Regions from separate parts of the Vibrio chagasii genome, predicted to be linked through region 1. Evidence: predicted binding sites of a transcription regulator. Region 1 holds the regulator's gene; the other holds the start of a gene.
What was found. The regulator MetJ, encoded in region 1, represses methionine synthesis genes. The targets are predictions, from matches to a motif close to TTAGACNTNTANANGTCTAA.
Positions count from the first base shown of each region.

Region 2: a site for MetJ is predicted at 4,209-4,228, ahead of metA (homoserine O-acetyltransferase MetA). Genes of this name have one in related genera too.

Region 1 covers NZ_AP025465.1:3,133,275-3,140,761, forward strand. Annotated here, with positions in the region: gene OCV52_RS14495 (bifunctional aspartate kinase/homoserine dehydrogenase II) at 1-1,673, opposite strand, end outside; gene OCV52_RS14500 (O-succinylhomoserine (thiol)-lyase) at 1,676-2,857, opposite strand; gene metJ (met regulon transcriptional regulator MetJ) at 3,065-3,385, shown strand; gene OCV52_RS14510 (malic enzyme-like NAD(P)-binding protein) at 3,582-4,871, opposite strand; gene rpmE (50S ribosomal protein L31) at 5,205-5,423, opposite strand; gene priA (primosomal protein N') at 5,754-7,487, shown strand, end outside.
Region 2 covers NZ_AP025465.1:1,540,671-1,548,157, reverse strand. Annotated here, with positions in the region: gene OCV52_RS07130 (hypothetical protein) at 1-29, shown strand, start outside; gene OCV52_RS07125 (TetR/AcrR family transcriptional regulator) at 359-667, shown strand; partial or broken gene OCV52_RS07120 (GGDEF domain-containing protein) at 655-1,626, opposite strand; gene OCV52_RS07115 (M20/M25/M40 family metallo-hydrolase) at 1,906-3,012, shown strand; gene OCV52_RS07110 (DUF3859 domain-containing protein) at 3,118-3,540, opposite strand; gene OCV52_RS07105 (AAA family ATPase) at 3,619-3,987, opposite strand; gene metA (homoserine O-acetyltransferase MetA) at 4,252-5,193, shown strand; gene pilW (type IV pilus biogenesis/stability protein PilW) at 5,375-6,115, shown strand; gene rlmF (23S rRNA (adenine(1618)-N(6))-methyltransferase RlmF) at 6,209-7,453, opposite strand; gene OCV52_RS07085 (M48 metallopeptidase family protein) at 7,458-7,487, opposite strand, start outside.

The sequences.
Region 1 (7,487 bases):
CCTTGCTGAGCAATCTGTAGATACTTTTCTGCAAGAGCTTGGCTGGCAGTAACATCCAAAACCACAGCTTCGTCGTAGCCCTGAATAGAGCCTAAACGCTCCAGCCAGTCGTTTCCATTGTTAGCAATCGCTTCGTCATCAAAGCGCTCACCGACAGAGGTTGCATCGATACCTTGGTCGTCGAACCAATAGGTTTGGCTATCAACCACAGCAACCAATTCAAAGTTCATTCCGCGACGCTTTTCGAGCTCAGCCTTTTGCTCAGCAAACAGACTTAACCAGCTTGAACCAATGTTACCCTTACCACACAAGGCAATCGCAACACGCTTCTGCGCTTGGAATAGTTGAGAGTGAATGCCCTTCACTAGGCTCGATGTTTCACTCTTACGAATCACTGCCACTAAACTCAGACCAGAGTTCGCTTCAGAGATAAACTCAACCGATGAACTCTTTAGCTGCTGATAAAAACCGTAGCAGTGGTTAGGGTTCTTCGTTACGCCCGCACCTACAGCAGCAATAAGAGAGAAGCCCTCTTTCAGCTTAATCTCAGCTTCAATCGCGTGATCTTGTAGGTACTCTAGAGCGCCACCAGCGATCTCTTCTGTATACGCGAGACGCAAGCAGTGTTGATCCGGTTCTAGCTCATAAGCCAGCGGCTCTAGTTGAGCACGCTTAAGCCCTTCAAGCACCTCACTTTCTAGACGGTCGAAATCGTGCCCGTGACCAAACGTCAGTTGCACAATCAGCACTTCATCCAGAGAGGTAATGATTTTTGCACCACGACCCGATGCCAATACACGCTCTATCTGTGTAGAGCCCGCCTCTGGCTGATAGCTGCAACGCAAGCTCAGATCCATCGCACTTTGCGCGACTGGCTGTAGTGTGCGGCTATGAAGCACAGGTGCGGCAAGACGAGCGAGTTCACTCGCTTCATCAAGACGAAGTAGAGGCAGTAAACACGCATCCGACACCAAGCGAGGGTCAGCACTGTATACGCCTGCTACATCACTCCAAATCGTTACGCGATCCACTTCAGCTAAAGCGCCAATCACGGTTGCTGAATAGTCTGAACCATTGCGACCAAGTAATACGGTTTCACCTTCAGTATTTTGCGCCATAAAGCCGGTAATCACCACACGACAATGGGCATGTTGCGCTAACGCTTCTTTAATCAGAGGATAAGAACGAGCACGCTCCACTTCAGGCTGAGCGCCCACTTCTGCACGTAAGAAAGCACGAGCATCTTGTGCGACAGCTTGTAAATCATGTTGGCACAACAAAGCAGCTAACAGACGTGAAGACCAAACTTCACCGTGACCTAGGACTTGCGCTTTTTGTGCTTCGCTTAGAGGAGCCGTTAGCTCGCCCAAAGCGGTAAATTCTTGTTGGATAGTCGCCGTAAGTTGCTCTGCAGGCTCACCTTCAAGCAGTGCTTCAATCAGTTCAAGCTGGAACTGACGAAGGGTTTGTAGGCACTCATGAGCAATACGCCCATCTTTATCAAGCGCTTCTACAAACTCAATCAAACGGTTAGTGGTTTTGCCTGCTGCCGAAACAACCACTAAGTCTGTTGCTGATGAATACTCTCTAAGAATGTTGACCACGCGTAAGTAACACTCAGGGTCTGCTAAACTGCTACCACCAAATTTATGTAGCTGGCGAAAGGCTGCCATTGTTACCCCTCCCCTTCAGCGATAAAGCCTTGTGTTTTTTCAAACGCTTGCTTGAGGTCATCAATCAAATCTTCAGCATCTTCAAGGCCAACAGAAAGACGCAGCAACTGTTGAGAAACGCCCGCTTCTGCCAGTGCTTCTTCACCCATCGCACGGTGCGTCATCGACGCAGGGTGACAAATCAAGCTTTCAACACCGCCCAGCGACTCCGCCAAAGAGAACAGCTCTAACTTATCGACAAAGAACTTAAGCGCCTCGAATGAGCCCGCAAACTCAAAACTCAGCATTGAACCAAAGCCAGACTGCTGCTTCTTCGCGATATCATGACCTGGGTGTTCAGGAAGGCTTGGGTGGTAAATTGTACCAACGAGATCTTGCTGCTGCAGAGACGCCAGAATTTCACGTGAACTCTCTTCGTGAACTCGCATACGAGCACCTAACGTACGAATGCCACGTAGCGTCATGTAGCTATCAAATGGTGTGCCGGTCGCACCAATACAGTTACCCCACCATGCTAGCTCTTCAGCGTGCTCTTCTGTTTTAGTGATCACCACACCACCAATCACATCTGAATGTCCGTTGATGTATTTAGTCGTTGAGTGGATAACAAAATCCGCACCCAGCTCTAAAGGCTTTTGGAACACTGGTGTCAAAAATGTATTGTCGACAGCAACCAGAGCACCAACCTCTTTCGCTTTACGGCAAGTTTCTGCAATATCAACTACACGAACTAAAGGATTCGATGGTGTTTCAATTAAGATCAACTTTGGCTTAAGCGCGATCGCCGCATCCAGTGCCGCTTGATCCGATTGATCAACAAACAGAACTTTGAAGTCACCTTTTAGTGAGCGAGTGTTAAACAAACGGTAAGTACCACCATAGCAGTCGTGTGGTGCGACAATCAGATCATCACTGCCTAAGAAAGCAGAAACCCATAAGTTAAGTGCAGAAGTACCGCAGTTAGTAACCACTGCACCTTTGCCCGATTCAAGCTCAAACAGTGCCGTTTCTAATAAACCGCGGTTTGGGTTACCTGAACGGGTGTAATCGTACTTTGGCACTTCACCAAAAGCGGGAAACCCATAGTTAGTCGAAAGATAAATAGGTGGGACAACGGCATGGTGTTGCGTGTCTGACTCGATACCAGTACGTACTGCGATTGTTGCTGGCTTCCGGCTGCTCATAGGTGCTTCCTTACAAGTTTGCGTCTGAGAGTCACAGCTGCTTGTCGGCATTTTGCGGCTGTGTTAGATATATGTTATCCACTTTACTTTCATAAACGTGAGACGTCAACACTTCTAGACGTCTATATGTCTTTGCTTATGGCGGTAAATCCCGCTAAAATCACCACTATTAATTTAATCTAACAACTAAAGTGATGAAGGTACGCAATGGCCGACTGGAATGGTGAATACATAAGCCCATATGCTGAGCATGGAAAGAAAAGCGAACAAGTAAAGAAGATTACAGTTTCTATCCCTTTAAAAGTGCTAAAGGTGCTTACTGACGAGCGTACTCGCCGCCAGATCAACAACCTGCGCCATGCAACAAACAGTGAGCTACTGTGTGAAGCTTTTCTACATGCGTACACAGGCCAACCACTGCCAACAGATGAAGACCTTCGTAAAGACCGCCCAGATGATATCCCTGCTGAAGTGAAAAAACTGATGACAGAAATGGGCATCGAGTTCGAAGCGTTTGACGAAGAATAACAATAACTCAGTCACTGCCTTCAATATTGATTCGCTTTAGCTGAATGTTCACATTACTGATTCGTCTTATCAGTGTTCTGTGAATAAGAGACATAAAAAAACCGACTCCAGATGAGTCGGTTTTTTATTATTTGTGCTCTATGGAGCAACCGCTATAACAAGCGACTACTCCATCCAGTCGCTATGCCATATGCTTCTATGCCATGTAGTTAGCAGGCATCTCGATACGCGCAACGCCAGATTCAACGGCCGCTTCTGCTACTGCTTTCGCTACGCGAGGAAGTAAACGTGGGTCCATTGGCTTAGGAATGATGTAACCCTTACCGAACTCAAGTGACGTCTCACCCGCTGCTTTTAATACTTCCGCTGGCACTTCTTCTTTCGCCAGTTCACGAATGGCTTTAACCGCTGCAAGCTTCATTTCGTCATTGATTTCGCTTGCACGCACATCAAGTGCACCACGGAAAATGAATGGGAAACAAAGTACGTTGTTTACTTGGTTAGGGTAATCACTGCGGCCTGTACCCATAATAAGGTCAGAACGAACTTCGTGAGCAAGCTCAGGCTTGATCTCTGGATCTGGGTTTGAACATGCAAACACAACTGGCTTATCAGCCATTAATGTTAGTGCTTCTGCCGGTAGTAGGTTAGGGCCTGATACGCCCAAGAATAGGTCAGCACCTTCGATAACATCTTCAAGCATACGCTTATCTGTGTTGTTTGCGAATAGTTCTTTGTATTCGTTCAGATCATCACGACGAGTGTGGATCACACCCTTACGGTCAAGCATGTAGATCTTCTCACGCTGAGCGCCACACTTAATCAGTAGCTCCATACACGCAACCGCCGCTGCGCCAGCACCTAAACAAACGATCTTACACTCTTCTAGCTTCTTACCTTGAAGCTCGATCGCGTTCAGCATACCTGCTGCTGTTACGATCGCAGTACCGTGTTGGTCATCGTGGAATACTGGTACATCACAACGCTCAATCAGGCGACGTTCAATCTCAAAACAGTCTGGTGCTTTGATGTCTTCTAGGTTGATACCGCCGAATGTATCTGCGATGTTCGCAACTGTATCGACAAACTCATCGATTGTGCGGTGTTTTACTTCAATATCGATAGAATCTAAACCAGCGAAACGCTTAAACAGTAGCGCTTTACCTTCCATTACTGGTTTAGAAGCAATTGGACCAAGGTTACCTAGGCCAAGAATCGCAGTACCGTTAGAGATAACTGCAACCATGTTGCCTTTACCTGTGTACTTATAAACGTTATCAACGTTCTGTGCGATCTCACGAACAGGCTCAGCCACGCCTGGGCTGTATGCAAGTGCTAGGTCTTCTGCAGAGTTTGCAGGCTTCGTCAGCTCAATGGCAATTTTGCCTGGAATTGGGAACTCATGATAATCAAGAGCTTGCTGACGGAATTGTTCTTGAGGTGATAATTCTTGAGAGGATTGATCTTGGCGGCTGTCTTCAGACATAGGTGTAGGTTCCTAGGATATTATTATTAGGGGGATCTTGTTCATGTTAATGGATGTACTTCAAAGTTCCTAGGTGGTAAAGGCCTCTGTCTCATTAAAAAACGAGATTTCACTACTAATAAGACCAGTGAGCAGTTGAAATTACTATCGCTTGTTGAACTTTCGAGCGGATTTGCAGTGATGAGTAATAAGCGAAGAATTACCCTTCAATATAGAGGCAAGCTGCTTGGTGTAGGAGAGAATGAAAGCTTGAGGGGAAAGTCTGTATTTTCTCAAATTTCAGGCAACAAAAAAGGACACCGAAGTGTCCTTTTTATGTCTAAATAGCGAGAATTACTTCTTGCTAGAAAGAGCACCGAAACGCTTGTTGAAGCGATCAACACGGCCGCCTGTATCTACGATACGTTGCTTACCAGTGTAGAACGGGTGACATTTGTCACATACGTCTAGGTGGATTGATTCTTTTGCTAGCGTTGAGTTGAACTCAAAAGTGTTGCCGCAAGAACAAGTAGCAGTAACTGCTTTGTATTCTGGGTGGATTCCAGCTTTCATGGGATAACCTCAAGTAGGCCGTGTCGCTATACGATTCTAAGCCGCACACCACACGTAGTTTAAAAAAGAAATAAAGACACCGCTCATCACTAAAGCGCGACGAAGCCATACCTTTAAGGTGCAGTATAGTAATGAATCTGTGAAGTAGGATCAACTGATTTGATACATTTTTCGCCAATATTGATATTATTTTCTTCATCTATTGAAATTCTTTGGCGGCAGCGACTTTCAGGCACTCACTTCCCCTTGTCAGCCAAACTGTTTCTCGAATTTAACCGCCTTATCCTTTAGACTGTTCGCTCTCGTCAACTCAGATAAAGCCGTCCCTTTATGCGTCCAATGATTGCCCGTGTGGCGCTGCCTGTCCCACTCGACAAGCAGTTCGATTACAAGATTCCAAGCCACCTATTTCCGATTATTGGTGGTCGAGTCTCTGTGCCTTTTGGACGACAAACCTTAACTGGGATTGTCACGGCTCTGGTTAACGAATCAGAATTCGAACTAGACAAACTCAAACCGATTAAAGCGTTGCTAGATAACCAGCCGGTTTGGCCGGACTCTGTCTACTCACTATTAACGTGGTGCAGTCAGTTCTATCAATACCCACTTGGCGAAACCTTTGCCAATGCCCTACCCAGAGCTTTACGCAAAGGCAAAGCGGCAGACTTCGCAACTTTGGTTGAGTGGCAGCTAACGCCGTCAGGCAGAGATCAGTTAATGCAAGGCTTTGGTCGCGCGGTCAAGCAAGCTAAAGTCATGCACATGTTGGAGCACGGTGCCGTTCCTCATCAAGAGTTCATCGACCAAGAGGTAGGCAGCGCTGTTCTCAAAACACTGGGAGAAAAAGGTTGGATTGAATCGGTTGAGAAGAAGCCGAAACGACAGCCATGGCCAGCCGACCTCGAAAACGACCAGGACAAACCTAAGCTCAACGAAGAGCAAGCCATCGCAATTGCAACGGTAAATAGTCAAAACAGCTTTGGTTGCTTCCTGTTAGAAGGTGTCACGGGTTCAGGCAAGACGGAAGTCTACCTAAATATGATTAAGCCGATTCTCGACCAGGGTAAACAAGCGTTAGTGCTGGTACCAGAGATTGGCCTAACACCACAAACCATTAACCGCTTTAAGCGACGCTTTAATGTGCCTGTTGAGGTTGTCCACTCAGGTCTAAACGATTCAGAGCGCCTAAATGCGTGGTTATCGGCTCGCGATAAAATTGCCGGCATTGTGATAGGTACTCGCTCAGCTCTGTTCACGCCGTTTGCCGATTTGGGCATTATTATTGTCGATGAAGAACACGACGCCTCATATAAGCAGCAAGATAGCCTACGCTACCATGCTCGTGATGTGGCGATCATGCGTGCGCACAAAGCGCAGATTCCAGTGGTATTAGGCTCTGCAACCCCAGCTTTCGAAACACTGCACAACGCGCAAATCGGTAAGTACAGCCACCTGACTCTGACCTCACGTGCCGGTGTCGCACTACCCACCACCAATAAAGTGTTGGATGTGAAAGGTGAATACCTAGAAAGTGGCTTGTCTGCATCATTGATCGCCGAGATGCAACGACACCTGAAATCTGGCAACCAAGTGATGCTGTTCCTCAACCGCCGAGGGTTTTCTCCGGCATTGATGTGTCACGATTGTGGTTGGACAGCCGAGTGTAAGCGCTGTGATGCCTACTACACCTATCACCAATACAGCAACGAAATGCGCTGCCACCATTGTGGCTCGCAGCAACATATTGTGCATAACTGCCAAGGCTGTGGTTCAGCAAACTTGGTCACGGTCGGAGTGGGTACCGAACAGTTGGAAGCGCAACTTGGTCAGCTATTCCCAGAATACAAAACCATTCGTATTGACCGTGACAGCACTCGCCGTAAAGGCAGCCTAGAGAGCGCACTCGAATCGATTCGCAAAGGTGAATACCAGATCCTTATCGGCACCCAGATGTTAGCTAAAGGCCACCACTTCCCTGACGTGACACTCGTGGCGTTATTAGATGTCGATGGCTCTTTATACAGCAGTGACTTCCGAGCCTCTGAGCGTCTTGCTCAGTTGTTC
Region 2 (7,487 bases), 1.6 Mb from region 1:
TTGAGATGCTGCAAGGTATAGCCAAATAACATAAACCAATTAAATAGCTAAACGCGCTAATACTCCCTACCTCTCCAACACATTTTAATATTAGCGACAGTAAATCCATTCGAGCCATTCTATCTAACCTAGGTCGGAATGGCTTTTCTTTAAGCTCTTCGACTTGCTAGCAATGATTTTGTAAAAGCCAACAGCTTATACTAAACCCAACACCAAACTCAGCTATAAATATAAAATAAGAAGCTAGAATCAAAACATAGATCTAAGTTTTCCTTCATTAACCGGCTCACTATATGGAATAGCATTTCATATGAGAGTATGCTTTTACTTTGATTTCTTTATATAGGCGCTCTTAAAGATGGCTAAGCGTAGTAAGATCGATACCTGTCGCACTATTCAACTCATCCTCGATACCAGCTGTCATCAGTTATTGACGGTTGGCTACGAAAACATGTCTTACACCACGTTAAGCCAAGCAACCAAAATCTCAAGAACGGGAATCAGCCATCCTTTCCCTACGAAGACTGACTTTCTGATGGCATTAGAAGGACGATTCTTAAAACTTTTAGTTGATCATCTGACGATTAATGAAGGAGGTGAAGCGTTGGAACTGTCTTGGCAGAAAGCCCTTCAAAGCAAAGAGTTTACAGCTATTCTTAGGCACTGATTGGCGACTGCAAGTGCAGCGTTTAACTTTCCTTCCGCCAACAGCACTTCACTGTACGCTCTTAGTACGAGTATTTTATATCGATTGCTCACTTTATCGCTGTTGAGCGCTTCTGCCTTTTCATAAGCAATACGACCGTTGATTAAATCACCACTACTTAAGTAACTGAACGATTCGTTGATATAAAGGATGCCAATGGCTTCATCTTCAAATAGACCACTGTCAAAATAGAGCTTTTTGGCTTTTTCTAGAATGCCTAGTGCTTTCGGCCAATCTTCTAAGTAGATGTAAAGCAAAGCCATGTTCGACATGAGCTTGCTGTTATAAATATGCTTTGGGTACTTCTTCCCTAGTTGTAACCCTTTATGGAAGAAGTACTGCGCATCTTGAAGGTCATTACGCACATTATTGATTGCACCCGCCGTGTTGTAAGCTTTGACCAATAGCTCATCGTAACGAATCGACTCTGCAATCCCGATAGCGGAACGAATCTGAATTTCAGACGCTGCAAGGTCGCCCTCTTTAAGATATTCAATTGCAGATTCAACCAATGACTGCGATTTCAACCACAACATACCTTCTTGTTCAGCAAGGTTGTTGATCTCGTCTAAATATCCCATCACGGCTTTAGTGTCTTGCTGATGTTGCGCCACGTTCGTCAATATCATAAGACGGTACGCTTTGTAGATGACTAAGTCTCTTGTTGGATGCAGGCGAGGTAGTTGAGCCAGCGCTTTATCAGCGAATATGGGATCGCTTCGAGACAAATCGAGAATATGAATTAGCTTTTTTCCATATTCTGTTTTAGAAAGTTCTTTTTCTGGGGTGTAAACAGCGGGCTCGTTGACTTGCGAGTTAGTCAAATCTACATCGTTGATTGGATACAGCAGAAAGAAGCCCAGAAAAGCACTCATTGTAACAACAAGCAGGAATGACCCTAAAACATTGTTTTTATTAATTTATAAGTGCCATTATCAATCGCATAGTTCTCTTACTATTCGGGCAGTGTTCTTACTTTCTGCATGGTTAATTTCGGTTTGCAGTATACCCGAGCAATATACAGATTAAAATGTTGTCAACTTATAGAACTGGATCTTGTTTTTCTCATAATCTGGAATATTCAGGCGGTTTTCTTGATTTAACTCAGGCAATCATCCTACAAAGAGGCGTTATAGTGATTTTCCTGTTCCTACCTCCGTAGTTTTTTATAGCTAGCGGACACATAATGAGAATTAACAATGACCCAAATTAATGAACAACGTCTAGTCGACCATTTCTGCGATCTTGTGAAAATCGATAGTGAATCTCGCAACGAAAAAGTAATTGCTGAAGCGCTGGCTGAGCAGTTAGGCGAACTAGGTTTTGACGTACATAAACTGGCGGTTCCTGAAGAAGTATCGAATGGCTTCAACATCTACGCGCGTTTAGACGGCACGCTACGGGGTAGCACAGTATTCAGCTGCCACATGGACACAGTAACCCCAGGTATCGGCATTGAGCCAATCATCGAAGATGGCATCATCCGTTCAAAGGGCAACACTATCCTAGGTGGTGACGACAAGTCTGGCATTGCGGCTATCATGGAAGCCGTTCGCTGCATTCAAGCTGAAGGTCAAGCACACAAGACCATTGAAATTGCATTCACCGTATTCGAAGAAGGCGGTCTATTCGGGTCTTTGAACTTCGATATGTCTTACATTCAATCTGAGCATGCTATCGTTCTAGATACAGGCGGCCCTATCGGCACAATCGTAAACGCTGCTCCAGGCCAACAAAAGATCGTTGCAACTATCAAAGGTCGCCCTGCTCACGCTGGGCTAGCACCAGAAGAAGGCATCAGTGCAATTCAAGTAGCAGCAGACGCTATTACTAAAATGAACCTACTTCGTATTGATGAAGAAACAACTGCGAACGTGGGTATTGTTGAAGGCGGTCAAGCGACTAACATCGTTATGCCAGAACTAAAAGTGGTTGCGGAAGCTCGCTCACTAAATGGCGACAAGCTAACAGCGCAAGTTGAACATATGATTTCAACGTTTGAAGAGAGCGCAAAGCAATTCGGTGCTGAAGTAGAAATCGAATCAACTCGTGCTTACGATGCATTCGTTATTGCAGACGATAACCCGCACATTCTTTCTATCAAATCGGCGTTCGAGAAGCTTGGCGTTACTGCAAACACCAAGCGCACCGGCGGCGGCAGTGATGCAAATAACTTCAATGCGAAAGGTCTAACAACCGTTAACCTATCTACAGGTATGGCGAAAGTGCACACCACTGAAGAGTACATAGCAGTGAAAGACATGGTTGCTATCACTGAGTTTGTTGTGGCTTACGTAACGCAATAATCTTACTTCTAAGCTAGATAAAGAATGTCACCTAGCTAATGTCAAAAAGCCGAGTTCTATAAGACTCGGCTTTTTTATTGTTCAAATTTGTCTAGAAGTTCGAGGCTAGAACCCCCTGCGCTTCCAGAACTGGCCTTGATCTTTTGCTACTAGGTCGAATGTCTTATCTGCGATGATGTTGCCTTTAAGTTCGACCGTCATGCGCCATTTACCGATCTTGTTTGAGACTGGTGCCCAAATGGTGTCGCCTAGGTAGAAATCCCAATCGTTATTGCCGACGTACTCTTCACCATCGAACGGCTCAAGCACTTCGCCTTTGTCGGTTGTGATATCCGGGTGATAAATGCAGTAACGGATCTTTTCACCTTTGGCTTTTTTGATATTCAAGATATAGCCAAATTCAACGTCGATTTCAGCGTCAACAGTGGTGGTAAACTCTTGGATTTTTGGTAGGTCTTTAGATTTAGAATCCCACGTGGAGTAAATACCGTAAGAAGTCATCTCTACGACAACAGAACGTTTTGCCATTTCAATCGTTACCTTGGAATTGCTTTGTTAGTTTAATATGAGGGTTTACCCACTCTATGGAGCGGCATGAATGTAGAGCTACTCTTGCCAATCTCTCGCCATGCGCTTAATCACCGATGGTTCAATATCGTGAATAGTGCCGTAGTTTTCTCGGCAAACTTCAATCACTAAATCCGCCTTGTATTTGAGAGCAAGTTGACGATAAGCCTTCATTTCCCAGTGTTTAATGAAGGTATTCGATACGACGACGTCCTTCCCTTGCTTTAGACCATTTTCAGCGGTGTTCTGGCACCACTCATGGGCCTGTTGTAACTGTTTAGGATCAAAGCAGTACTCACCTTGTTCGTTGACAAAATACATATCGGCTTCGACATGCAAGGCGTCATAAGTTTTTGCTTTTGTTGACTTACCCGAACCTGGCAGCCCTCGAATGAGTATTAACTTCATTGATACATTACGGCTTAAATCAAAAACATGAGTTTATCGTAAATAGTACTCTGTTGCTCTGATTACTACCGATATCCGTACTCAATCACTCTTCTACACGTCTTTGCATTGTTGAGCAGAGACAATAACCACAAGACGACTAAGTGCTCTCTTGATAAAAACACAAATAATTTACAACTATCCATTTTGTATATCGACAAGCGCATCAAACTATTATAGATTTAGAAGTATAGACGTCTACATATCTAGCTTAGGGAGAAAGCTGTGCCTATTCGCATTCCAGACCAATTGCCAGCGAGCGATGTTCTTCGTGAAGAAAACATCTTTGTTATGCCGCTATCAAGAGCATCGACACAGGAAATCCGTCCACTTCGAGTCTTGATCCTCAACCTAATGCCGAAGAAGATTGAAACCGAGACTCAATTCTTACGCCTACTATCCAATAGCCCGTTGCAAGTGGATGTTGAGCTGCTTCGAATCGATGATCGTCCAAGTAAAAATACACCGACCGAGCACTTGGATAACTTTTACCGTCAATTTGAGATGGTCAAAAACCGTAACTTTGATGGACTGATCATCACTGGTGCGCCACTGGGCTTGGTTCAGTTTGAAGATGTTATCTACTGGGACCACCTAAAAACCATCATGGAGTGGGCTAACAAGCATGTTACCTCGACTCTCTATGTGTGCTGGGCTGCTCAAGCGGGCTTGAAACTGCTGTATGACTTACCGAAGCGTACTCGTAAAGAGAAGCTTTCGGGCGTTTACAACCACGAGATTCACAACCCTTACCACCCTATTCTGCGTGGTTTTGATGACACCTTCTTAGCGCCACACTCTCGCTATGCGGATTTCTCACCAGAGTATCTAGCAGAGCATACCGACCTTGATGTGCTTGCAACTTCAGATGTCGCTGGTGTGTATCTAGCATCAACCAAAGACAAGCGAAACGTGTTTGTGACTGGTCACCCTGAATACGATGCACACACGCTTCACAATGAATACATCCGTGATTTAGGTGAAGGCATGGAGCCAGTCATCCCTATCAACTACTACCCGAACAATAACCCAGACAACAAACCGGTCGCAAGCTGGCGCAGCCACGGTCACTTACTGTTCTCAAATTGGCTAAACTACTGCGTTTACCAACAAACGCCTTACGATTTGGATCACTTCAGCGAAGAGAACTTCACCAAAGACGATTAGCTATTCGCTATTTAGTCAGTAAAAGAAAGCTGCGTACAATAAGCTGTTGATTCCTTTAACGATGAAAACAAGCCAGTTGTACGCAGTTTTTTTATGGAGAGTGGGTCGCATTCCACCATAGATTTACCACCTTATGTTTACCAATTTCATATGATTGTCTGGTGTTCATAAGGAGCTTCACATGCCTGCCAAGTCGTTGTTTTCAAATCCCCTATTCTCAGCTCTGATTGCTTCTATCTCATTGTCTGGCTGTGTCTCTGTAACAGAAGGACCACCGAAAATAGAAAGCGATCCTATTGCTATGTCAGAATCTCGCATTGAATTAGGTTTGGGATACATGGGCCAAGGCAACATGGTAAGGGCTCGTGAAAATCTAGAACTTGCTATCAAACACGCACCGAGTTATTACCGTGCTCGGCTCTCTATGGCCCATTACTATGAACAAGTGGGTGAAGTCGATGAAGCGAGTTCTGCATATCGAAAAGCGTTAAGCCTAGACTCAAGAAACGGTAACGTGCTCAATAACTACGGGACGTTTTTGTGTAAGCAAGGCGAGTATAAACAAGCCGATAAGTACTTTAATCGCGCCATTGACCAGCCCTATTACTACTTAGTATCCGCCAGTTATGAGAATGCGGGGTTTTGTGCTTTTAAGGCAGGTAATACAGAACAAGCCAAGTATTACTTCACGCGCGCCATTGACCATGATCCGAACCGAGTAAAGTCGATATTACAGCTATCTAAAATTGAAGTGAGTGAAGCCGATTATAATGACGCTAGGCTTCGTCTGTTTAAGTTCCACCAGCGGTATGGCTATCAAATTCCATCGCTTCAAATTTTAGTCGATCTCGAAAAGAAAGCCGGAAACCATGCGCTTGAGAAGAAGTACCAAAGTAAGTTGGATGAATTGCTCTCTGCTTAACCAAATCTAATAAAAACGGGCTTGTTGATTGAACAACAAGCCCGTTTTTATTTAATAGAATTCACGATACTTTCTAGTTTAACGTGTGAACCCTTATTTAAGCGCGATCCATTCTTGTCTTTGCTCGTCGTCCATAAAAGTCCATGCTACAAAGCGACTCACTTTCTGGCCTTGAGACATCTCTACGACTTTCACTTGTTTCGCTTTAAGCTTACCAAGTTCAGAACGAAGCATATCAACGTTGTCTTTCTTCGAAATTAGCGTCGTGAACCACAGCACTTGAGTCGCAAACAATTGGCTCTCTCTTGCCATTTTCATGATGAATGCTGCTTCACCACCTGGGCACCATAACTCCGCTTTTTGACCGCCAAAGTTTAAAATTGGCTTATTTTGCTTGGCTTTTTTCGTTTCAGGTTTGAACGTTTGACCCGCTTTCTTAGCTCGGTTTGCCGCTAAGTTGTCTAGTTTACGCTGTGTGCCCTTTTCTGCTTCCTCTAGAGAGCTGTGGAATGGAGGGTTACAAATAGTGACATCGTAACGTTCGTTATCTTTGATTACGCCCTTAAAGATAGATTCAGAGTCAGCTTGCAAACGTGCTTTGATCTTACCCTTTAAATTAACGTTACTTTCAGCAATGAAATTCGCGGCTTTCACCGACACTGGGTCAACATCACTACCCGTGCAACGCCATTTGTATTCTGTGGCGCCAATAATTGGGTAGATACAGTTCGCACCAACACCGATGTCTAGCGCTTTCACTGATTGATGATTATAAGGTTTGCCCTGGCCATCGCTATTAAGAATGTCTGCCACTCTGTGAATGTAATCCGCTCGACCAGGAATAGGTGGGCACAAGTATCCAGCAGGAATATCCCAGTGCTTAACACCATAATGATGCGCCAATAACGCTTTGTTGAGTAGTTTAACCGCCAATGGATCAGAGAAATTGATCGTGTCTTCGCCTACTGGATTCTTAATTAAGCGCGCTTTTAGTTCTGGCAAAGCCGCGACCAATAGCTCGAAGTCGTAGCGCCCTGTGTGCTGGTTTCTTGGGTGCAAACCCGCTGCTGGCTTTACGGTATTCTTATTGCGTTGTGAACCACCGGTGCGCTTCGAGCCAGAAGGCTTTTGAGAGCCGCTCGATCTTTTGGGTGCGTTCTTATTAGAAGTGTCTTTTTTAAAAGGAGCTTTGCCCTTCCCGCCTTTGTTGTTTGGTTTACCAGAAGCTCGCTTAGCTTTGTTCTGTCCAGCCACTTTTGAATCCGTACTGTTACGGTTTTTATCAGAAGCACTGTTTTTTGACAGACTTAACGTGGTTCTATTTTGTGATTGGCTCATTGGGCTACTTCTTTAAATCTAAATAAATCATGAA